3 regions of the Shewanella sp. SR43-4 genome follow, and region 1 is predicted to be linked to each of the others. Evidence: predicted binding sites of a transcription regulator. Region 1 holds the regulator's gene; each other region holds the start of a gene.
The links. The regulator sigma-54, encoded in region 1, starts transcription at its own class of promoters, with help from an activator protein. The targets are predictions, from matches to a motif close to GTTGGCACGNNNNTNGNNT.

Region 1 (8,093 bases):
TCTCAGAGTACTTTTAAGCACTGGGCCGAAGGTATCTTCATCATCATCCATGCCTGCCATCCCCATCATGGAATGCTCGGCATCTTCACGGATCACATCGATAACGTCATCAATGGTTATTCGTCCTAGTAATTTTGCTTGGCTGTCTACGACTGGGGCAGATATCCAATCGAGTCGTTCAAATTTTTGCGCAACATCTTTATCAGACATCTCAACCGGAATACTTTCTAGTTCGGTGTCCATAATGCTGCGAACTGTGACGCTCGGATCGCATGTGAGTAAGTCGACTAATCTGACGCCACCTAAAACATGGTCATGGCGATCGACAACATATAATGTATCAGTGGTATCTGGTAAATTACCGCGTTGACGTAAATAGCGTAACACTACTTCGATATTAACATCGGGTCTTAGGGTAACCGTATCTGTGTTCATTATGCTGCCGGCAGTATCATCCGGGTAGCGCAGTGCTTGTTCTACTCTATCTCTGTCTTGGCTTCGCATTGACTTGAGTACTTTCTTATAAACCGCATCGGGCAAGCTGCGAAGAATATAAGCAAGATCATCGGTGTCCATTCCTATCGTGGCCTGGGCGAGTTTCTCTGGTGTCATGCTGCTGATGAGCGAATCTTTCAGTTCTTCACCTAATTCATCCAGGATCTCACCAGCATATTGTTGATCAATTAATTGCCATAAGACTTGTCGATTTTTTGGTGGTGATGATTCGAGAATGAGGGCGACATCGTTGGGTGACATTGCATGTAACATATTGCGAGCATGAACAAACAATCCACTGTCTAACGCTTGAGCGAGTTGATTGAGTCGTTGTTCTGTTATTTCATTATCTAGGTACTCTTTACCCATATATCAACTTCCTATTTGTCATACGAATATGATTCTGTATGTAATGATTTTGGGCAGTTTCAGTTTCTCTGTTTGGCATATTGATGCAAGAATTGTTATCTGCGGGCAAGAAATGAAATGCAGCAATAAAATCGTTGAGTGACTTGCGCCGAACGAAAGTCTGAACTGCTGATGTTGCTTTACACAAAAATTAACGTCCGATTACATCGGTGTTTGGTCAAGCGAGAACCGTGATTGAAATTGGCTACAACGCTAATATCTCTTAGGAGAACGAATACTTAATCAGCTGGGGATCCGCCGCGCGTTTTCAATATAAAGGCTAATATTATCGAGGAACTGATCGTTAACCTTCGAACAGCAATATCGTGGCAGTTTGGTTAGTATGACGACTTCATTTAAAGATGGAAATAAATAAGTGATGATGGCTTAACGATCAGTAATTAGTGAAAGTATCACTAAATAATTTAGCAAGACTCATCAAATTTAGCATTAATCAGATCACATACGGCATTTAATGCCACTTCAGCATCTGGGCCTTGGGCTGTTACTGTGATCATTTTACCTATGCCACTTTCAAGCATTAATAACCCAAGTACACTTGCTGCACTGGCGTTTTTATCGCCTTGAGTTAACGTGATACTGGCATCAAAATCACCCGCTAAAACAGCAAGTTTTGTTGCAGCTCGAGCATGTAACCCTAATTTATTTGAAATGGTTACTTGGCGTTCAAGTTTGATCATTGGCGCGATCCTATGCTCAGTTAGCTGTCAGTATCAGTTAAATTTAATTCTCTGTGGCGAGCATTAACTGTATGTTTACTGCCATGTCTAAACCTTTTTGCTAATTGATCGGCTATATATACCGAGCGATGTTGGCCACCGGTGCAACCAATGGCGATAGTCAGATAGCTGCGGTTATTACGTTCTAAATGCGGCATCCAGGTTTCAAATAAGTTTTCAATTTGCCAGATAAACTTATTCACTAGAGGTTGCCGACCTAAAAACTCTTGTACCGGTTCGTCTAAACCTGTGAGTGGTCGTAGTGCTATTTCCCAGTGCGGATTAGGTAAAAAGCGCACATCAAACATAAAGTCAGCTTCTGTTGGCATACCGTGCTTAAAGCCAAAAGACTCAAAGTTAATCACTAACTCTTTATCGACACTACCTAACAATATTTGCCTGACTTGGTCGCTTAATTCGTAAATATTCAGGGCAGAGGTGTCAATATAATGATCAACAATTTTTGCGATAGGCTCAAGTAAACGGCCTTCTAATATGATCGCTTCTTGCAGTGAAATATGATTTTTAGATAACGGGTGTAATCGACGCGTTTCGCTATAGCGTTTGAGTAGCACTTTATCATTAGAATTCAAAAAGAAGCTAATAATTTCAGTGTCATGTTCAAGTAAGGCAAGTTGATCTTGAAGGACTTTACCTTGCTCGGCAATGTTGCGTACATCAACACTAATTGCCACTAGATCATTATTACCTTTGAGCTGAGCCAGTAATATGCCAATCAGTGGTAAAGGCAAATTATCAACACAATAATACCCTAGATCTTCTAATACTCTTAGAGCAACAGATTTTCCTGAGCCTGAACGTCCCGATACTATGACAAGTTTCATGCAGTAATAACCCGATAAAGTTCTGTTGAGTCGTGAGTTTTACGAAGCTGTTTCAATATTTGCTTATCGCTTAATTTTTGAGCCACGCTTGATAGCGTGCTTAAATGCTGTTGGCACTGATCTGCAGGTACTAACAAAGCAAATAAAATATCCACGGGCTGTTTATCGATTGCATCAAAGGCAATGGCTTCTTCACATTTAATAAATATTGCGATCGGATGTTCTATGGCCGTTAATCTACCATGAGGTATCGCAATGCCATTTCCTATACCTGTGCTACCCATTTTCTCTCTCGCTAATAGGCTTTCAAAAACCTCTTGCGAAGATAGGGGTGGGTACTGGGCAGCGACTAAATTGCTGATGAGTTCCAGTACTTTTTTCTTACTGCCCGGTGTGGCACAGGTAGTGCATTCCGGCTGCAGAATGGTACAAAGTTCCATCGTTAGTGTTTTGTATACTTCTCTTTGTGTTTAATTACCTGACGGTCGAGTTTATCGATCAGGGCGTCTATTGCAGCATACATATCAGTGCTTTCTGACATGGCAAAAATCTCTGCACCATTAAGGTTGATTTTAGCTTCTGCTTTTTGTTGTAATTTTTCTACATTGAGCACAACGTGTACATTATTGATCTGATCGAAGTGTCGTTCAAGCTTTGAAAATTTACCTTGAACGTATTCACGTAAAGATTCGGTAATGTCGATATTTCTACCTGTCATATTGATAAGCATAAAAATCCTCCGTTGCTTTGTAGGTTATAAACTCTTACGTTGGTTTGAGGGCGGAATGAGCATCGCTTCGCGATATTTTGCAATCGTACGACGCGCAACGTTGATCCCCTGATCTGCCAGCAGTTGGGCCATTTTGCTGTCACTTAATGGCTTTTGCTGGTTTTCTGCTGCAACCAGTTTTTTGATAAAAGCACGAATAGCGGTAGATGAGCATTCTCCGCCATCGTCGGTGCTGACATGGCTAGAGAAAAAGTACTTTAATTCAAATAGCCCACGTGGTGTGTGCATATATTTTTGAGTGGTAACCCGTGAAATAGTCGATTCATGCATTTCTACTGCTTCAGCAATATCATTGAGTACCATAGGTTTCATGGCTTCTTCACCATATTCAAAGAAACCTTGCTGAAATTGCACAATACAATTGGCGACTTTCAATAAGGTCTCATTGCGGCTTTCGATACTCTTGATGAACCATTTAGCTTCTTGTAAATGACCGCGAATAAATTGGCTATCGGCAGAGTTTTTACTGCTTCTAGCCATGGCTGCATATTGTTGATTAACGCCAATTTTAGGCATATTGTCTGGGTTTAACTCTACAACCCAACGGCCATTCTTCTTTAGTACGGTTACATCAGGAATAACATATTCGTCATCAATAGCGGTGACTAACAAGCCCGGGCGAGGGTTAAGTGACTGGATTAAGGTGATCGCGTCACGCAACTCGTTTTCTTTGAGCTTGGTTTTGCGCATCAATAATCTAAAATCGCGCCCAGCAATTAAATCTAAATAGTCTTTAATGAGCAGACGGGCATTGTCTATATGTGGGGTTGTGTCGGCATATTGGGCTAATTGAATGAATAAACATTCGCTTAAATCTCGTGCGGCAACACCAACGGGATCAAAGTGTTGAATACGTTTTAATACCGCTTCAACTTCATCTAGTTCGACACTTTCATCACCCATGGCTTCGAGAATATCTTCAGTGCTTTGGGTTAAGTAACCGCGTTCATCAATGGCATCAATGATCGCGGTAGCAATCGCTCGATCTGTGTCAGAAAATGGTGTGAGATTTTTTTGCCACTCTAAATGCTCATATAAGCCTTCAGTCGTTTCACCTTGGAATGGCATATCATCATCGCGCATGCTAGCGCTGCCTGAACCTGACATTGGTGAGGCGGTGTACACTTCATCCCATGTGGTATCCATAGCTAAATCGTCCATGGTTTCTTTGGTCATGGATTCTGCTGTGTCGACTGTTGAGGTGTCTTTTTCTATATTGACCACGCTGTTGTCACTAAAGTCGGTGTCCGATTGGTCGCGACTTTCTTTTACTGAGTCTTTTGCTTGAGAAAACTCATCTTCTATTTCAAGCAATGGGTTTGAGTCCAATGCTTGTTGGATTTCTTGCTGTAGCTCCAATGACGATAATTGCAGTAAGCGGATCGCTTGCTGCAATTGAGGGGTCATGGTTAAGTGTTGACCCATTTTGAGTTGGAGTGACGCTTTCATTTACCGCTTATCCCTAGATGATTTCCATAAAAATGACAATCTCGAAAACTGTAATCGATTGTCACATACATCAATGACATTTAACGCTATTTAGATATCGTTCAATGAAATGAGTTAGATAGACTAAAAGGCCAGTAAAGTAACTATAGCTTGAATTGTTCACCTAAGTACACAGCCCGAACTTGTTGATTACTCAATATCTCATCAGGTGTGCCTTCGGCAATTAAATTGCCCTGGCTGACAATATAAGCGCGCTCACAGACGTCTAAGGTTTCACGTACGTTATGATCGGTAATTAATACCCCTAAGCCGCGGTTTTTAAGCTGTTGAATGATTTTTTTTATGTCGATGACAGAAATAGGGTCAACCCCCGCAAAAGGCTCATCGAGCAAAATAAATTTAGGATTAGCGGCCAGCGCGCGCGCTATCTCTACTCGACGACGTTCCCCACCAGACAACGACATGCCTTGGCTGTCGCGAATATGAGTGATATGGAATTCTTCTAATAAATGCTCTACCTGCTCAATCCGTTGGTCGGTAGTGAGTTCTTTGCGAGTCTGCAATACGGCCATAATATTGTCGTATACGGTCAGTTTGCGAAAAATACTGGCTTCTTGCGGCAAGTAACCAATCCCTTTGCGAGCTCTAAGATGCATTGGGTCGGCGGTTAAGTCGTCATCATCAATTAAGATCCGACCTTTATCGCTTTGCACTAAGCCGACAACCATATAAAACGTGGTTGTTTTACCTGCACCATTGGGGCCTAAAAGACCAACAATTTGGCCTGTTTTAACGGTTAAACTCACATCTTTAACAACCTGACGAGTTTTATAGCTTTTAGCTAGATTTTCAGCCGTTAGGGTTATTTGGGTCATGGTTTGATCTGCTTTTTAACAGGAATTTCAGGGAGCTTTTGCTTTGGTGCAGTCTCGTCTTGGAAATTCTCAGGTTGAATAATAGTAATAACGCGATCTTTCCCTGTACCAGTACTTTCAGCAATCAGCTCTTGAGCGTTAATGTTGTACTTAATACGGTTACCGGTTACTTGGCTACCAGATTGATCCAGTTTGGCATTACCTGTCAATGTCAGTGTAGTGGTAGCAAGATCATAGCTTATTTCGTTGGCACTGGCGGTACCAATTTGACCGTCGTCTAACTCTTGTGAAAACGTTGCAGGGTTGCCTATAGCGATGAGTTTTTTACTGGTGCTGTTTTCGGGAGTAAACGCCCGTAACTCATCAGCATTAATGTTAATAGTGCCTTGAGTAACGGTAACAGGACCATTAAAAACAATTTGGTTATTTTTAATGTCAGCAGACTGGCTTACTGAGGCAATTTTCAACTCTTGTTGAAGATCACCTTGTTTCGCTATGGTAGGTAAACTCAGCAGGCAAAATATGCTGCCAAATAACATAACATTGGCGTGAGTGTTGAGGCGATTAATGTGGCTCATATGTTCCTTCTACCTGGCTGAGTAGCGATAATTTTTGCGAATTCAAGTCAGCATGTAGACCTAAACCTTGAATAATAAACCCTTTACCTTTGATGTACACCATCTCTTGTGAGGTGCCGATCATAGTGGTTAAATCCACCGAAACAGCTTGGGTACTGAGTGACTGCAGGGGTTCTTCTATATTAATGGCATCAATAATAACATTATTTTCTAATATGACTTGGCTGGTATTTTTATTCAATTGGCCTCTATCTGCGCTTAATTGCCATTGCGCTTGGCCGTTTTCAGGGTAAATGAGGTAAACAGGTTTAGTAAAGTGAGTAATGTCACTTGAGGCGTAATGCTCCATGTGTTCGGCACTGACTCGACTAGCAATTAAACCGAGTTTATTAAATTCTGTGGTGCGTAGGTTATCCGCTACAAAGTCTGGACGTTCAATACCACGAACTTTCACAGCATCCATTTCACTGCGTTTTATTTGCGCTTGCCAGTAGAGGAAAAAAGCAAGTCCAAAAAAAGCCACAATACCTAGAGTGATTCTATTCATATACTCATACCATGAGCACTGGCAAATTTATCTTGGCTTAAAAGCAGTAAATCAGTGAGTTCTCGTAACGCGCCATGGCCACCATTAAGAGAGGTGGTCATATGGCAATGTTGCTTAACAAATGGGTGCCCGTCACCGACACACACGGCAAGACCAACTGCTTTCATAACTGGGAGATCTACCATATCATCGCCAATATAAGCGACTTCGTCTGCGCTGACATTATACAGTGATAGGAGTTGTTCAAATGGCTCAAACTTGTTATCAATACCTTGATAAATATGTTTAATACCTAACGCGGTCATGCGAGTTTCGACAATCTTTGATTTGCGGCCAGTAATGACGGCAACGTGCATTCCGCTTGTCAGGATAGATCGAACACCATAACCATCGCGAGTATGAAACGCTTTGAGTTCTTCGCCAGCGTTACTGAGATAAATACGGCCATCTGAAAATACCCCATCGACATCACAGATTAACAGTTTGATTTTTTGAGCGCGTTGCCAAATATCATTGCTGATAGGGCCGTAAAATCCTTGGTGGCTGGTGGTTGATTCTGACATGATTAAATGACTCCCGCTTTAACCATATCGAGCATATTTAATGCCCCGATCGGTTGATGTTTTTCATTGACTACAATCAGTCCGTTAATACTTTTCTCATCCATAATTTGCAGTGCTTGTGCCGCTAGAATACCGCTAGGGCAGGTGACACAATTCTGGGTCATTACCTGAGCTATCGGAGTGGTGCGAAGGTTGACTTCGGCGTCGATAACTCGGCGCAAATCGCCATCAGTAAAAATACCAACCAGTGTTGTTTCGCTGTCGACAACAGCTGTCATACCAAGGCCTTTTTTGGATATTTCATACAGCGTTTCAGTAATACAAATATCATTATGCACTATGGGTAAATCATCGCCTTTATGCATAACATCATCGACTTTTAATAATAATTTTCGCCCCAGAGATCCACCAGGGTGTGACAAAGCAAAATCATCTCGAGTAAAGCCTTTGGCTTGCAATAAGGCAATGGCTAATGCATCACCCATTGCTAAAGTTGCTGTGGTACTCGAGGTTGGTGCCAACCCTAACGGGCATGCTTCTTCTTGTACTTCAATGCACAAATGGATTTTAGATAAACGCGCCATATTAGAGTCTGGTTTACCTGTTACTGCGATAACCGGTACGCCCATTCGCTGTATTACTGGCATTAATGTCAGTATTTCACTCGATTCACCTGAATTAGAAATGGCAAGCACAATATCGTTTTTAGCCAATGCGCCTAAATCACCATGACTTGCTTCACCTGGATGAACAAAAAATGCCGGTGTACCTGTGCTGGCAAAGGTCGCGGATATTTTATTACC
Region 2 (8,093 bases), on a different contig from region 1:
AAACTGCTGGATTAAATAACTGGCACGAGTGATATTACTCACAATTAACTGACTGCTTTTTTGGTATTGCTCTAAAATCCCATTGATTTGTTCTAATGTGGCATGATCGCTATGGATAAGCTTGATCAGATCTTCTACATAAGCCAATTGTGAACTTGCAGCCGTTAAACAAATACCTATCGGGGTATTAATTTCATGGGCGACGCCGGAAACTAATCCTCCTAATGCGGCCATTTTCTCTTTTTCTATCAGCACTTGTTGTGTTCGTTTTAACATTTGCAGTGATTGTTCAAGTTCTCTGGTTTGCTCTTTTACTTGGCGAGCAAGTTCATCTTTATAACTACGCTCTAATAATAGTAAGCGATCTCGATCTTCAACGGCATGCATTAAATCGACTTTTGATTGCTGCAGATCTTGATAAGATCCTCGAATTTGTTGCTGCATTGTATTGACTGCTTCGGCGACTAAACTGAACTCATCACGTTGTGGCTTACGGTTAAAATTTAAGGGCGTAAAGGGATTGTCTAAGCTAATTTCATCACAATATTGGCTTAATTGGCGCAGATGTTTGGTGACATTGAACCAGACCAAAAACAAAATAAAACCAGCAACGAAGAAGGTTTTGATCGCGTTGGACAGTAAAATCAGTATTGTTTTATTATACAGACGATCATAAATGGCATTGAGATCGGCTTGTACTGTAAGGGTCCCAACAGGAATATTTTCATTGTTGGTATAAATCAACGGAAATTGCTTTTCGATAACGGCCGTTTTCTGATACTCACCAAAATGCCATTCTTGATTACTGTCATCACGGATAGAAATATATTTAATGTCAGGTAATTGGCTTAAACCATAGAGTTGAGTGTTAATTAAGTCTTCGTCTATTACCCAAACACTGGATGCTAATACTTCTAAATTTACCGCTTCTATACTTGAAAATACGCGATCAATTCTATTCACATCCTCCTGATAATCACTTATAAGCTGATAAGCTGTCGTCACAATCGTAATCAAAGAGCTAAACACCACGATAGACAGTGTTAACTTTCGGGCAATAGGGCTCTGGAGTAATTGTCGTATGAATATCAGCATATTTTCTTCAATGTGATTAATTATCAATGATGAGTGACATATAAAATACGAGCTTACAGCTTGTTGCGCTAGTGTTAATTCCAACTTTCTGAATTTTATTCAAGCATAGCTTGAATGTCCTAATATGGAATTGAAATGGTGTAAATAAAGATAATGTTAGTGATGTTTTTTATGGCATATATTTTGCTTTAAGTCAGTATGATCAAAAATCTGACACTACGGGTAAGCTATGATGAAAATAAAAGTAGGTTCAATAAAGTTGTTTAATAGCAAACGTTTATTCGTAAGTGCTATGACATGGGTTGTTGTAACATGTACTAGTTTACTGTTTGCGCCTAAAGATTTACTGGCGTTTTTATCGTTAGATCACCTAGTCAATCAATATGGTCAGTTTATTGGCTTAGGACTAATAATGGGAGTCGCGTATTTTTTAAGTCAAATTTTTGCCTTTGTGGTTGATGAGTCTATTGTGTTTTTTCGCCAAAAACGCACAGTAGAAACCATCGAAGCAAAAGTGAAGCTACTCGATCCGGCAGAACGAGCCTTGTTACGCGAATTCTTTTTACAGGGACAGACTATTTTAACCCTGCCGCAAAATGAGTTAGCAGTTAAAAATCTAGTTCATAGCAGTATACTTGAGATGCTTGGAAATGAGCGCCACTATGCGATTCAAGGACCAACGGCAGAATACAAGATATCGATGCCGGCGCGAAATTATTTAAATCGCGATGTATTACGTTTACCTGCAGGTGAGCCGAGTGCTGAGGAAATGACCTATCTAATCAAAACACGTCCACATTTTATTAATGGCTTGGTTCAATCACGCAAGCATGCCGCTTAATTTAATATTTTGTGCAGTATTTGATTGGTATAAATAAAAAAATGGGGGCCATATAGCCCCCAACTTGACATAAAAACACTCCATGTGTTTTATCGCCAATGTATGATTCGCAAGGAAGAATCCATATTGATCATGAAATAATAAGCAGTAAAATACTTAGCCTAGTTAGAGACTCACTTAGTAGGTGCAGACTTCACAATAAACATCCACATTAGATAAGACATTATTCCAAAGGTACAAAAGATTACAGTCATCGATAGTAATCCTATTGCGTTACCAAACATTAAATCTAACCAAAATGCCATGATATTTATCCTCTGGAATGTGAAATCATGATCATCATAAAGTCAAAACTCTGTCGTGATACTGATCTTGATCAATCTTCAGCAGTGATAATGTTATATTTGTGTGAAACTGCTAATTAGCTCACAAAAACCATCAGCCATTGTTATTTGGCACTATGAATGACTTTTGAGCAATTGAGTGTTTTTTATAGAAATAATAGGTAAAGTACTTGCGATTATTAAATGCAAAGGTATAATCGCCAACACTTAATTGTGACAACATAAGTTGATTAATTGAGTGGTTAGTTTTGCAAAGATATTTGCGTACAGCAGATTTTTTTGCAAAGCTAAATACAGCTTACAAGTCTTTGCCTGAGTGATGAAATTGGTATACATGGGGGATTCAAAATCCCCTGCTTCGCGGCGTGTCGGTTCGAGTCCGACCTCAGGTACCATTATTTAAAGCCCTGTTCTTAATCGAACGGGGCTTTTTTTATGCTTATAATTTAAGGTGACAGTGATAAGTTCATCACTTTAATACGTTAGCAAGCCATTGCATTCTTTAGTCGGTAAATTGACATGTTATCTATTTATACACCATTTCCGGTATAAACTGAGTTAAACATTTACTTGTCACTATGTTGCGCAATACACTCAAATACTAAGCGCTAGAATGGGTAAAATGCACTATACAAACCATTAAAGTAAATTTTTAATCAGAAATACATGTGGCATACCTCATATAGATTATATTTGGCTGGCCAAAATGATTGATAGATTGCTCATGATTTTATTTCGAGTACGTGATCGAGCAATGTTGTTAGGCTTTTTAAATAAGAAATTCGTTGGTCAACATTTGCCTCATTTGGGCTTAATGAAATTTTTCCACCAATAAACTTCAGTTGCTTGTAATCACACTGTTGCATGGTTTTTTCTATTTGCTCCATCGTTAATAAAGAGTTTTCTGCAAAGCTGGGAATGTATACGGCTTGTGCTGGAGGCATGTGAGTGTCTTTCCACTGCCCATAAGGGCCGTCTATATCTGAGGTACCAGAAAAGATGATCCCTTTTAACAAGCCGCTGAGATAAGCTTGTTTAGTATGTTGCAAGGGGCCATCGGTATTACGTGTTTCAATAGCTGAACGCCCCCAATTGATACTGATACCAATATCACTATTCAGTTTACTGTTAACGTGCGTAATCGCCGTCATTTCATCTTGTAATAGCATGAAGCCCTTTTCAGCTTCTTGCCCTGCGATATGTGCATCGCAATGTTCAATGACGAGTTTTGCGCCGTACCAGTTCCATGATTGCATGGCTTCAAGCGATGTTTGCAAAGCTTGAATAGATGATTGTGTGTTTTCAGTTATCTTTGGTGCTGTATGTATTTTTAAAAAGCTTACAGCCTCTCTTTTTAAGTGATTGTTTAATTTAAATATAGCTTGCTGTGCTTGTTGGTAAAAAGCCAGTGCAGCTTGTCTACCTGTTTCATTGGTGGAGGCTATGCCAAAATGCGGGTTTTTAGCAATCTGCCCCATCACCCCTGGAATTGATGTAAAAATGAATTGCCAATTCTCATCAATATTCTTAAGAAACCATTCATCATCATAAGGATGCAGCTTTCCCACAAAGGGGTGTTCTAAGCCAATGATATTACTTTGTAATTTTAGCCCCTGGTAGTAACTCGCTTCTAATTCTTGATCCCATTGCTGGGTCGAAGGTGCTGCGGCATACGCACCAATAATATATTCCATTAAATATTAGCCTTAATAAGCAGATCACGCTGTAGGTATACCTATTACACCACTTGAGTTGGTGTAATGCAATCCAGCTTTTGGATTTTTCTGATGAGTTGGATGGTAAATATCTCATTAATATCGAATGAAAATCGTTCATGGCCAAAGCAGAAGTATCTCTATGAACATCTAACAGCAATGTTTACGTAAGATTTTTAAGAAATATATTTTTCCAATCAAGTAACTGGTAGGGGAAGGATTTTAGACACTTAACTGTTGCTCAACATACTGCTTTTCAAACAGCTTCATCATGCGGCTTAGTTGCTGACAGATTTTTATTTTGACAAAAATAAAACAAAAGGTATATTGGTATAACAGGTTGATGGCGTACCTGTGATTTGTTCTGCCAATAGTAGGGCTACTTTTTAAAAGCCTTGTTGAGTTCGCAAAACACTTTGTATGAAGCAACGTAAAGTCGAGAAGTCATGATAACAACTGTAATTGCCGAACAATTATTTGATGGAAAAAGCATCACTAATAACCAACCGATAAGTTTTGAAAATGGCAAGGTTATCGCTTTTGATGTGGTTAATAACGCCAAGCTTATTAAGGTTTCAGGCTTACTAACTCCGGGTTTTATTGATGTACAGGTCAACGGTGGAGGAGGTTTTTTATTTAACCATGACACGAGTTTATCAACGCTTAAAGCAATGGTTGAGGCACATAGTAAGTATGGGACCACAGGATTATTACCGACGCTGATCACTAGTAATCTTGAAACTATAAGTGCTGCCGCTGATACGATCGCACTAGCAATCAAGCAAGAGATCCATGGTGTTATAGGTGTACATTTTGAGGGACCGCATATCAGTGAGCCCAAGAAAGGCATACATAGCAGCAAGCATATAAGGCCCCTAAGTGAGCAGGAATTAGCGATTTATTGTCGCGATGATTTAGGAATAAAAGTGGTCACCTTGGCACCTGAGCATGTGACAAGTGAGCAAATACAGCGATTAACTCAGCACAATGTAAAAGTGTGCTTAGGCCACTCTAATGCCAGTTTTGAATTAACCCAAGCAGCACTAGCTGCTGGGGCTGTTGGTTTTACTCATTTATTTAATGCGATGTCACCACTGACATCTCGTGAGCCGAACATGGTTGGTGCGGCACTACTCGATGAGCACAGTTGGTGTGGGCTGATACTTGATGGTCATCATGTTCATCCGGCAACGGCAAAGTTGGCAAATAGGCTTAAATGCTCTGGCAAAATGATGTTAGTCACTGATGCGATGTCAACCATTGGCAGTAGTCAAAAGGTGTTTGAGTTCGATGGTCATAAAATTGTGCTTGAAGGCGATAAGTTGATGAGCCAAACAGGTCAATTAGCGGGTTCAGCATTAGATATGATCACGGCAGTCAATAATGCTCAAGTGATGCTTGATATACCTCTTGAGGAGGCGCTAAGAATGGCGAGTATATACCCTGCTAATTTTCTTGGCATAAATGACAACATACAGCAACTTGCCATAGGTGCTAATGCAGATTTTACCGTGCTTGAATGCGCTAATAACTCTGCCTTGCACGTTAGCCACACCTGGATTGGCGGCAAAAAAATATTTTAAATTTATGGAGATTTATAATGCAAAAACTGACTGGATTAATTTCCGCCCCTCATACGCCATTTGATAGCAACGGTGAAGTTAATCTTCCTGTAATCGATCGCATTGCAGAACTTCTTATTCGTCAAGGCGTGAAAGGTGTTTATATTTGTGGCACAACGGGTGAAGGCCTTAACTGTTCTGTTGCTGAACGTAAAGCGATAGTTGAGCGTTGGGTTTTGGCATCACAAGGAAAGCTCAGTATTACAGTTCATACTGGTGCCTTATCCATTGTAGATACACTTGAATTAACAAGACATGCTGAAACCCTCGATATTTTTGGCACTTCGATTATTGCGCCTTGTTTTTTCAAACCGAGTTCTCTTGATAGCCTTGTTGATTACTGTGCCACTATTGCAGCAGCAGCACCGACAAAAGCATTTTATTATTACCATTCAGGTATGTCTGGGGTGATGTTTGATATGGAACAGTTTCTTATCAAAGCTGATAAGGTGATTCCAAACTTGGCTGGTATTAAGTTTAACCATGTTGATCTTTATGAGTATCAACGATGTGTACGAGTGTGTGATGGTAAATTTGATATTCCATTTGGGATTGATGAGTTTCTCCCAGGTGGCCTTGCTGTTGGCGCGATAGGTGCAGTAGGAAGTACCTATAATTATGCTGCGCCACTCTATTTGGATATTATTGCTGCTTTTAACAAGGGTGATCAGCTGGCTGTCGCTGCCCTCATGGATAAGGTTATTGCTCTCATTCGTCCACTGGTACAATACGGGGGAGTTGCTGCCGGTAAAGCTGCTATGTTGTTACATGGTATCGATGTTGGTGATCCTCGCTTGCCAATTAGTGCGCTTTCTAACCAAGAGAAAGAGGATGTTGTTGCTAAAATGACAGCGGCTGGCTTTATGGAACACATGCCGCATGACAAAAATAACTAATAATAATTATCTTTTTGGTAATTAGAAGATAATATTAATTATTTAGCATGAGGTTTTAGGAATATATAAAAAGTTTGAACGCGAAGATTTTTATATTGTAGTGTTTTTAAAGTGAAGTTGTTGTTAGTGCGCCATATCTAGCCATCAATATATTATTGGTGGTTTTTTTATGCAAGATAGTCGGGTAGGTAAATCTGGGCGGTAATAATTACTGTTCAGTGATGTGCTCTGTAGACAGTCCATCATGGCGAACAGGGGTTGCTTAATATTAACTTGCAGGTCCAATTGAGCGATCTATAGATTCCGAGTAGCAATTAGTTGAAAGCTTGGTATTTATTTGGTGTGTGATGAAAGATTAGATGTTCTTTGCTATGAAAACATGTGCCTGTATAGCCAAGTTCATTAATATTTAGTCGACTAAATATTAATGAACCATGAGTGAACTATGAATAAGTTATCTAGATGAATAGTCCATAGGCTTGGTTAATTTTTTGGTGTTCTTGGTTTGCCCAAATAAAATACTCTTGATCGCTTAATTCACATGCAGCCTCTTTGTCTAGCAGAATGATCGCATTTTCATGCATTTGTAAAGCGGATGCTGGACACATAGCGGTTACAGGTCCCATGATCATTTGCTTTACTGCTGCTGCTTTATTTGTTCCTGTCGCCATCAGTAACACATAACGAGCGTCAAGAATGGTGGCAATGCCCATTGTCATCGCCATCGTAGGTTGGTATTCATCTTTATCAAATAAGCGGCTGTTATCTTGTAACGTTTGCTTGGTTAAGGTTTTAATTCTTGTGCGAGATACTAAGCTCGAAGTCGGTTCATTAAAGCCGATATGTCCGTTTGCGCCTATGCCTAATATTTGCAAATCAATTCCACCCGCATTGCGAATTTTTTTCTCGTAAGCAAGGCCTTGAATACGTGGGTTTTGATCTTGCTGACAGATAGGTAAAAATGTTTTATTTTGGTCTATGTCTATGTGATCAAATAAATTATCTTTCATAAACTTGCGGTAGCTTTGTGCATTATCTGCGGCAATATTATGGTACTCATCAAGGTTAAATGTCGTGACATTAGCAAAGCTTAACTGTGCTGTTTGATGGCTTTGTACTAGCCGTTTATAAAGTTGAATAGGGGTAGTGCCTGTGGCTAGGCCTAAAACTGGAGTTGATTTTTGTTTAATAACTTCTGTAACCCATTGTTCAGCATGAGTTGCAACTTGGTCGGGATTATCTAAAATAATAATTTGCATGTTTGTTCCAATAAAATAGCATTTCAGTCGCGGCTATTGAGTACCATCATTGAAGCCATTTATCGTTTGAGCATACATGGCTGCGCCGATAAGATCCGCATGCTCTCCTGTTATAGGCGAGACCAAGCTAACCTGATATATCATCGGTAACTTGGCTATTTTAGCTGCCACTCTTTCTTTAAAAGCTGATGCATCCCCGACGCTTCCTCCTAAGACAACCACAGTCGTACCTGTAAGAGCCTTAATATTCGCAATTAAATCAACGAGCGCATCAGCACATTGGTCCAGTAGCGTGGTTATTTCTGGGTGAGACAGATGCTG
Region 3 (8,093 bases), on a different contig from region 1:
GAACCTTACTCTTTAGCTATGACAGTGTTGGAATATCAACAGCGTAAACCTGGTGCTTTACCTGGCGGCGTGACAATTCAGGCAACAGATTTATCACCTTCTATGTTAGAGCGTTGTAAGAATGCTGAATATGATGGTTTAGCTCTGGCTCGTGGTTTGTCTGAAGAGCGTAAACGTCAGTTTTTTGATGCTTTACCGTCTGGCAATATGAAAGTGAAAGATAACGTAAAACGTTTAGTGAACTTCAGAGCACACAACCTACTTGAAAGTTATAGCTTATTAGGCAAGTTCGATATCATTTTTTGCCGTAATGTATTGATTTATTTTGCGCCAGAGGCAAAGGCTACCATTTTGCGGCAATTTGCTGCCGCACTTAATCCTAAAGGTATCTTATTCTTAGGTGCGTCAGAATCTCTTGCGGGGTTAACCGAAGAGTTTAATATGGTTCGCTGTAATCCAGGTATCTATTACCAGAAAAAAACCTAGCCAAAACAGTTAATTAGTTTCACCGCATGCCGACGCTCGTCGGCATGTTAGTTTTTTTATTTTATTCTCCCATTATAAAAATTGTTGGCATAACCTTTGCTTTATATCTATCAGTTAGCTGATGGAGGCAATTTTATGGCGATTAATTTCGATAATGCATTAGGTGTTCACCAATATTCTTTGGGCGTACGAGCTCAAAGAGCTGAAGTGATTTCAAGTAACATCGCCAATGCCAATACTCCTCATTATAAAGCTCGAGATGTTAATTTTGCTTCTGCTATGCAAGCAGCAAGCTCACATCAGAAGGGTTTGAGCATGAGTCAAACCACAGAAAAACATTTCGATTTAACAGCGTTAAGTCAACAACATGTCCAATATCGTGTTCCAAATCAAGCCGATACAGGTGACGGTAATACTGTTGATACGCAGAAAGAACAATCAGCATTTATGCAAAATGCGCTCGAATATCAAATGTCATTAGGCTTCCTTGAAGGTAAGTTTAATGGCATGCGTAAAGCTTTGCGGGGTGATTAATCATGAGTTTATTTAATATTTTCAATGTGTCTGGATCTGGTATGTCTGCGCAGTCAGTGCGTTTGAATACCACTGCCAGTAATATTGCCAATGCGGATTCTGTATCAAGCAGTGTTGATAAAACTTATCGAGCACGTCATCCCATTTTTGAGGCTGAAATGCTTAAAGCTAATAGCCAGCAAAATAGTTCGCCGGGTGTTAACGTCAAAGGCATTGTTGAAAGTGATAAACCATTAATAAAAGAATACTCGCCAGATCATCCAATGGCTGATGGTGATGGTTTTATTTATAAACCGAATGTCAATGTGATGGAAGAAATGGCCGATATGATTTCTGCATCACGCTCTTATCAAATGAACGTTCAGGTGGCTGATGCAACTAAGTCTATGTTGCAACAGACGTTAAGGATGGGTAAATAGTATGATTATTCAAGGAGGTAACAATGAGCCTCGTTAATTCTTACAGTCAGTCTTTACCGCAACAATCCAGTAGCACATCAAATACAAGTGCTACCACGAAAAGTTCTGTACAGACAAATACAACCAGCACTACTACTGGGAACCCTTTCCTTGACGGAATTCGATTACCTGAAGAAAGTGCGATCCCTGAATCAAAAGATCAGATGTTAAAGCAAGAAGATTTTTTTGCTTTACTCAGTCAACAGTTGTCTATGCAAGATCCTTTTAAACCGGTTGATAATGATCAAATGATTGCCCAAATGGCATCGTTTTCGACGGTTGATGGTATTTCAAATTTGAATGATGAGATCCTTAACCTCAATACGGTAATGAGTTCTAGCCAAGCGTTACAAGCATCAGGCTTAGTGGGTCGAAAAGTGCTTATCCCTTCTGATACCGGGGCAATTTCTACTGAAAGCCCTGAGATTAAAGGCGTGATCAGTACGCCATCTGCAATTGAAACGATTACGGTGAAAATTGAAGATGAGTCGGGGCAGCTGATCAAGAGTTTTAATGTTGATGGCAGTAAAGGCGGCAATGTTGATGTGACATGGGATGGCTTAGGTAAGGATGGCCAACCCGTTAAAGCGGGTAATTACTCGATAAAGGCCAGCGGTAAAGTTGATGGCACCGCAGAAGATTTAGCGGTATCAACTTATGCACATGTGACAAGTGTGTCATTGGGCACAGCGGCGACTGGGGCCATTTTGAATTTGCGTGGAGTAGGCGGAATTAAGTTATCTGACGTACTCGCAGTATCTGAAACATAGTAAGGCCTGTATTGAATTATTGGCTTTATTGATAAATGAATTAATTGTGAGAGGTGAACTATGTCATTTAACATTGCACTGAGTGGTATTGCTGCCGCGCAAAAAGACTTAAATACAACCGCGAATAATATCGCTAACGTGAATACTATTGGTTTCAAAGAGTCACGAGCTGAGTTTGCTGATGTGTACGCAAATTCTATTTTTTCGAACAGTAAAACTGCTGTCGGTGGTGGAGCAACCACCACTCAAGTGGCACAGCAATTTCATCAAGGTAGTTTGCAATTTACCAGTAATTCACTGGATATGGCGATCAGTGGCGGTGGTTTCTTTGTTACGTCGTCTGAGTTAGGGTCGCAAGATCAGTCATATACCCGTGCAGGGGCATTTAAAGTTGACTCGGCCAACTATATGGTCGATTCAGCGGGTAACTTTTTACAAGGTTTCCCTGTTGATGAAGATGGTAACTCGACTTCTGTGAGTTTAACCACAACTCAACCGATTAAGATCCCAGACACTGCGGGTAGCCCTGTGCAAACCGGAAATGTTGGTTTGCAAATGAACCTTAATGTGGGGGAAACCGCATTAGACCCAGCTAATTTTAATCCTGCTGATTCTGATACGTTTAATAATTCTACCTCGGTGACGATTTACGATTCATTAGGTGAATCGCACATTATGACCACTTATTTTATTAAACCGACCAATGGTTCATTTACAGGTGAAAGTAATTGGGTTGCCTTTTATGCAGTTGATGGCGACCCCGTTGATGTTGCGGCTGGCGCTGGTACTTATTCAACAGATACCAATGGTGATGGCACTGCTGATGCGACGGGTACAGCATCTGCTGCTAATCCCGATGGATTAGGTGGCGTCTGGTCAGGAGCTGTGCTTAAATTTAACTCTGTAGGTGCTTATACTGGCAGTGATCCGGCTAACATTACCACTGAAGCATTAGGTTCTGGCGGTGCAGGTGCTTTGGGCCCTGGAGCCGACGGCACTCAAACACTTACGATAAAATTTAATAATCCAACTCAGTATGCTTCTCCATTTGAAGTCACTGAATTGACTCAAGATGGTATTACCGTAGGGCGATTAACCAATGTTGGTATTGGGTCTGACGGTCTGATTACCGCTAGTTATAGTAATGGTTCAACTGTGCCGTTAGCGCGGGTGGCATTAGTACGTTTTGCTAATGAGCAAGGTCTTACTCAGGTGGGTAATACGTCTTGGAAAGCCAGTTTAGGTTCCGGCGCGGCATTAGCTGGTGAGGCAAATAGTGGTACATTTGGTAGTATTCGCTCTTCTGCACTTGAACAGTCAAACGTTGATTTAACCACTGAGCTGGTCGATTTAATCTCAGCTCAGCGTAACTTCCAAGCTAACTCACGTACGCTTGAAGTTAACAATACCTTGAACCAAACGATATTACAGATCCGCTAAATGATCCTTAGGCTATATAGGTGTTGCCGTTTACGGCAACACCTTGCCTTTTCCACCTCGTTACTTGTCCCCGTTATTACACCCCTCGTGTCGATAGAAGCTTTTTTGACACTCATGCGCTACCCATTAATTTTATTGATTAACTGATTCATACAGTTACATCTCAATCCTCTCACTTAAAAATCGTTGGCATGATGCTTGCTTATTCTGTGTATATAGTGTTTTTGCAGAAAGTTTGACGGAGCAAAAAATGGACAAATTTCTTTATATTGCCATGAGCGGCGCAAAGCAAGGGATGAATGCCCTAGCAGTGAGTGCGAACAATCTTGCTAACGCGAATACTGATGGATTTAAAGCTGACATGGTCCAAGCCCGTTCAATGCAGGCATTTGGTGAAGGTTTGCCTACACGGGTATTTTCGATGATGGAAAGCCCAGGCAGTAACTTTAATAGCGGCCCCGTTAAAACTACTGGTCGCGATCTTGATATTGCGGTTAAAGGAGATGGCTGGCTTGCTGTGCAGGCGGCTGATGGTTCCGAGGCATATACCCGCGCTGGTAGTCTAAAAATTGACAGTACCGGCTTGTTATTAAATAGCCGTGATCGTCCCGTTATGGGCGCTTCAGGTCCCATTGTGTTACCCATTCCAGTTGAAAAAATAGAGATTTCGGCCAACGGTATTATTTCTGTACGCCCTCAAGGGGCAACCGCAGAGGTAATAGAAGAGGTCGGAAGGATTAAGTTAGTTAATCCTGGTAACGAAAACCTTATGCGCGGTGAAGATGGTTTATTTCGTCTTATTGCCGGTGGCAATGCGCCAAACGACCCAGGGGTTCAAGTTGAAAGTGGTGCGGTCGAAGGCAGTAATGTTAATTCTGTGCATGAAATGGTCGCCATGATTGATATTCAACGTCAATACGAAATGCAAGTCAAAATGATGAAGAACGCTGAAGAGATTGATCGAGCGTCCACTTCCTTGATGAGAATTAGTTAGGAGTAATTATTATGCATCCAGCGTTATGGATAAGTAAAACCGGTGTCGACGCCCAACAAACCAATATTGCGGTTATTTCAAATAACGTGGCTAACGCCAGTACCGTGGGATTTAAGAAAAGTCGTGCAGTATTTGAAGACCTTCTTTATCAAACGGTTAACCAAGCTGGTGGCATTAGCTCAGACAATAGCAAGTTACCTAATGGTTTAAACATTGGTGCGGGTACTAAAGTGGTTGCCACGCAAAAAATGTTTACCCAAGGCAACATGCTGACCACAGATAACTCATTAGATTTAATGATTGAAGGTTCGGGCTTTTTTGAGGTGCAAATGCCAGATGGTACAGCAGCCTACACTCGTAACGGCCAGTTCAGCTTAGATGATACCGGCCAAATCGTCACACCAGGTTCTGGTTATGTGGTTCAACCGCCTATCACTATTCCAGAAAACTCCACCAGTATTACGGTGTCGGCCTCGGGTGAAGTGTCAGTGCAAACCCCAGGTACAGCTGCCAGTCAGATTATTGGCCAGTTAACCATGACCGATTTTATTAACCCTGCTGGTTTAGATCCATTAGGGCAAAACTTATACACCGAAACAGGTGCGAGTGGCACGCCTATTCAAGGTACTGCATCACAAGACGGTTTAGGTTCTATCCGCCAAGGCGCATTGGAAACCTCTAACGTTAATGTGACAGAAGAATTGGTTAACCTTATTCAAGGTCAACGTATTTACGAGATGAACTCCAAAGTTATCTCGGCGGTTGATCAGATGCTGTCTTATATTAATCAGAATCTCTAAGGAGCTAACATGATTAAATACATTGCGTTAGCGTCAGTATTGTTATTGGCTGGGTGCAGTTCTACGCCCAAGAAACCGATTGCTGATGATCCATTTTATGCGCCGGTATACCCAGATACTGTACCAACGCAAGTGGTGCCAACGGGATCTATTTATCTTGATAGCCAGGCATCAAGCTTGTATTCCGATATTCGTGCGCATCGGGTCGGTGACATCATCACTGTGACCTTAAAAGAATCAACCCAAGCGAAAAAAAGTGCCTATAACCAAATCAAAAAAGGCACTGACTTAACCGTCGAGCCTATTTATGCTGGTGGCAAAAATGTGTCTATAAGTGGTATCCCGCTCGATCTTGGTTATAACGACAGCATGAATACCAAGCGAGAATCAGATGCCGATCAATCAAACAGTTTAGATGGCAGTATTTCAGCCAACATCATTCAAGTACTTAGCAACGGCAATTTAGTTATCCGTGGTGAAAAATGGATTTCGATCAATAACGGTGATGAGTTTATTCGCGTCACTGGCATGATCCGCAGTGAAGACATCAACCCAGATAATACAATTGATTCTACACGAGTGGCTAACGCTCGTTTTCAGTATAGCGGTACCGGTACGTTTGCTGACTCCCAAAAAGTCGGTTGGCTGAGTTCATTCTTTATGAGTGACTGGTGGCCTTTCTAAGGAGTAATGCATGAAAACTAAATTGATCGTGTCGCTTGTAGCGTCGATATTAATGCTCAGCGCTTCTGCAAATGCAGAGCGGATTAAAGATATCGCCAGTATTCAGGGAGTACGAAGTAACCAACTAGTGGGTTATGGCTTAGTTGTTGGTTTGCCTGGTACCGGGGAGAAAACCCGATATACCGAACAAACATTTAGAACCATGCTAAAAAACTTTGGCATTAATTTACCTGAATCAGTTCGACCAAATTCAAAGAACGTAGCCGTTGTTGCTGTACACGCTGAAATGCCGGCCTTTATTAAGCCGGGTCAAAATCTTGACATTACCGTGTCTAGTTTAGGCGAGGCAAAAAGTTTACGTGGTGGCACCTTATTACAAACTTTCTTAAAAGGGGTTGACGGCAATGTGTATGCCATTGCTCAGGGCAGCTTAATTGTGAGTGGCTTTAGTGCCGAAGGGCTTGATGGCTCTATGGTGATTCAAAATACGCCAACGGTTGGTCGTATTCCAAGTGGCGCCATTGTTGAACGCAGTGTGATCAGTCCGTTTGCTAGTGGTGATTACCTGACATTTAATTTACGTCGCTCAGATTTTTCTACCGCCAAACGTACTGCCGATGCGATTAACGATTTACTTGGCCCAGACATGGCAAAAGCTATTGATGCGACTTCTATTCAAGTCAGTGCACCGCGCGACGCATCACAGCGGGTATCGTTTTTATCGACATTAGAAAACATTGAGGTTATTCCGGCTGAAGAGTCAGCCAAAGTCATTGTTAACTCACGTACTGGCACCATTGTGGTTGGTCAAAATGTCAAGTTACTGCCTGCGGCTGTGACCCACGGTGGATTAACCGTGACTATTGCCGAAGCTACGCAAGTATCACAACCCAACCCCTTAGCGGGTGGTAATACGGTTGTTACCACCAACAGTACGATTGATGTGTCAGAAAAAGATCGTCGTATGTTCATGTTTAATCCAGGCACCACTCTTGATGAGCTTGTCAGAGCCGTGAATCTAGTGGGCGCAGCACCATCAGATGTTCTTGCCATACTCGAAGCGTTAAAAATGGCAGGCGCTTTGCATGGTGAACTTATCATCATCTAAATATTGTCGGAATGACTATGGAAAAGTTGTCAGCTTCATCGAACTTTCTGGATCTAGGAGGACTAGATTCACTTCGTGTCCAAGCCCAGAAAGACGAGAAGGGGGCACTTAAAGAAGCGGCTAAGCAATTTGAAGGGATCTTTATTCAAATGCTCATGAAAAGCATGCGAGATGCCAATGCCGCGTTTAAGTCAGACAATCCAATGAACAGTGAAACAACAGCATTTTTTGAACAAATGCGTGATCAACAAATGTCTGTCGATTTATCCAATAAAGGCATGCTAGGGCTGGCTGAAATGATGGTACAGCAATTAGACCCAGAAAATAGCCCTATTACTCCGGCATCAGTATTACGCGGTAATAGCGACTACAAAGTAAACCCGAGTATGTTTGTTGCGCCAGCAACAGAGTTAGATAAAGACACCTTAGATGCTATAGCACCAAAAGATCAAATAGCGGCATCGCATTCAGTTATTGATCATGCGCAGTCTATGCAACCTATGTCTGCCAAGCTTTCTCGGGTGTTATCTGGTGATCAATTAGACAGTGTGTTACGCGGCGAGCAATTAACCAGCCAAGCGTTACAAATGGGCAAAAGTTTGCCGCCAGTTGATACCCCTATGGCAAAAAGCAAAGGTATTGCGGTAAGTCAATTTACCAGTCCAGAACATTTTATTTCGGTGTTGTATCCCCACGCTGAAAAAGCGGCTAAATCCTTGGGTACCTCAGCTGAAGTATTAATCGCTCAATCAGCACTCGAAACCGGTTGGGGCCAAAAAGTGGTACGTCGTAACGACGGCACTATGAGTAATAACTTAT

Region 2: a site for sigma-54 is predicted at 1,266-1,284, ahead of H5123_RS14445 (superinfection exclusion B family protein). Genes of this name have one in related genera too.
Region 3: a site for sigma-54 is predicted at 3,874-3,892, ahead of flgF (flagellar basal-body rod protein FlgF). Genes of this name have one in related genera too.

Annotation. Positions count from the first base shown of each region.
Region 1 covers NZ_JACJEB010000001.1:205,918-214,010, reverse strand. Annotated here, with positions in the region: gene mgtE (magnesium transporter) at 1-864, opposite strand, end outside; gene H5123_RS01010 (HPr family phosphocarrier protein) at 1,329-1,604, opposite strand; gene rapZ (RNase adapter RapZ) at 1,625-2,488, opposite strand; gene ptsN (PTS IIA-like nitrogen regulatory protein PtsN) at 2,485-2,928, opposite strand; gene hpf (ribosome hibernation promoting factor) at 2,931-3,218, opposite strand; gene H5123_RS00990 (RNA polymerase factor sigma-54) at 3,243-4,727, opposite strand; gene lptB (LPS export ABC transporter ATP-binding protein) at 4,871-5,602, opposite strand; gene lptA (lipopolysaccharide transport periplasmic protein LptA) at 5,599-6,180, opposite strand; gene lptC (LPS export ABC transporter periplasmic protein LptC) at 6,167-6,727, opposite strand; gene kdsC (3-deoxy-manno-octulosonate-8-phosphatase KdsC) at 6,724-7,290, opposite strand; gene H5123_RS00965 (KpsF/GutQ family sugar-phosphate isomerase) at 7,293-8,093, opposite strand, start outside.
Region 2 covers NZ_JACJEB010000012.1:58,745-66,837, reverse strand. Annotated here, with positions in the region: gene H5123_RS14450 (ATP-binding protein) at 1-1,095, opposite strand, end outside; gene H5123_RS14445 (superinfection exclusion B family protein) at 1,325-1,936, shown strand; gene H5123_RS14440 (DUF3149 domain-containing protein) at 2,110-2,241, opposite strand; tRNA gene H5123_RS14435 (tRNA-Leu) at 2,591-2,675, shown strand; gene H5123_RS14430 (DUF4862 family protein) at 3,003-3,974, opposite strand; gene nagA (N-acetylglucosamine-6-phosphate deacetylase) at 4,442-5,578, shown strand; gene H5123_RS14420 (dihydrodipicolinate synthase family protein) at 5,596-6,513, shown strand; gene nagB (glucosamine-6-phosphate deaminase) at 6,972-7,772, opposite strand; gene H5123_RS14410 (ROK family protein) at 7,806-8,093, opposite strand, start outside.
Region 3 covers NZ_JACJEB010000008.1:114,372-122,464, forward strand. Annotated here, with positions in the region: gene H5123_RS11065 (protein-glutamate O-methyltransferase CheR) at 1-486, shown strand, start outside; gene flgB (flagellar basal body rod protein FlgB) at 622-1,020, shown strand; gene flgC (flagellar basal body rod protein FlgC) at 1,023-1,439, shown strand; gene flgD (flagellar hook assembly protein FlgD) at 1,463-2,248, shown strand; gene flgE (flagellar hook protein FlgE) at 2,309-3,688, shown strand; gene flgF (flagellar basal-body rod protein FlgF) at 3,939-4,682, shown strand; gene flgG (flagellar basal-body rod protein FlgG) at 4,694-5,482, shown strand; gene flgH (flagellar basal body L-ring protein FlgH) at 5,492-6,166, shown strand; gene H5123_RS11105 (flagellar basal body P-ring protein FlgI) at 6,177-7,274, shown strand; gene flgJ (flagellar assembly peptidoglycan hydrolase FlgJ) at 7,292-8,093, shown strand, end outside.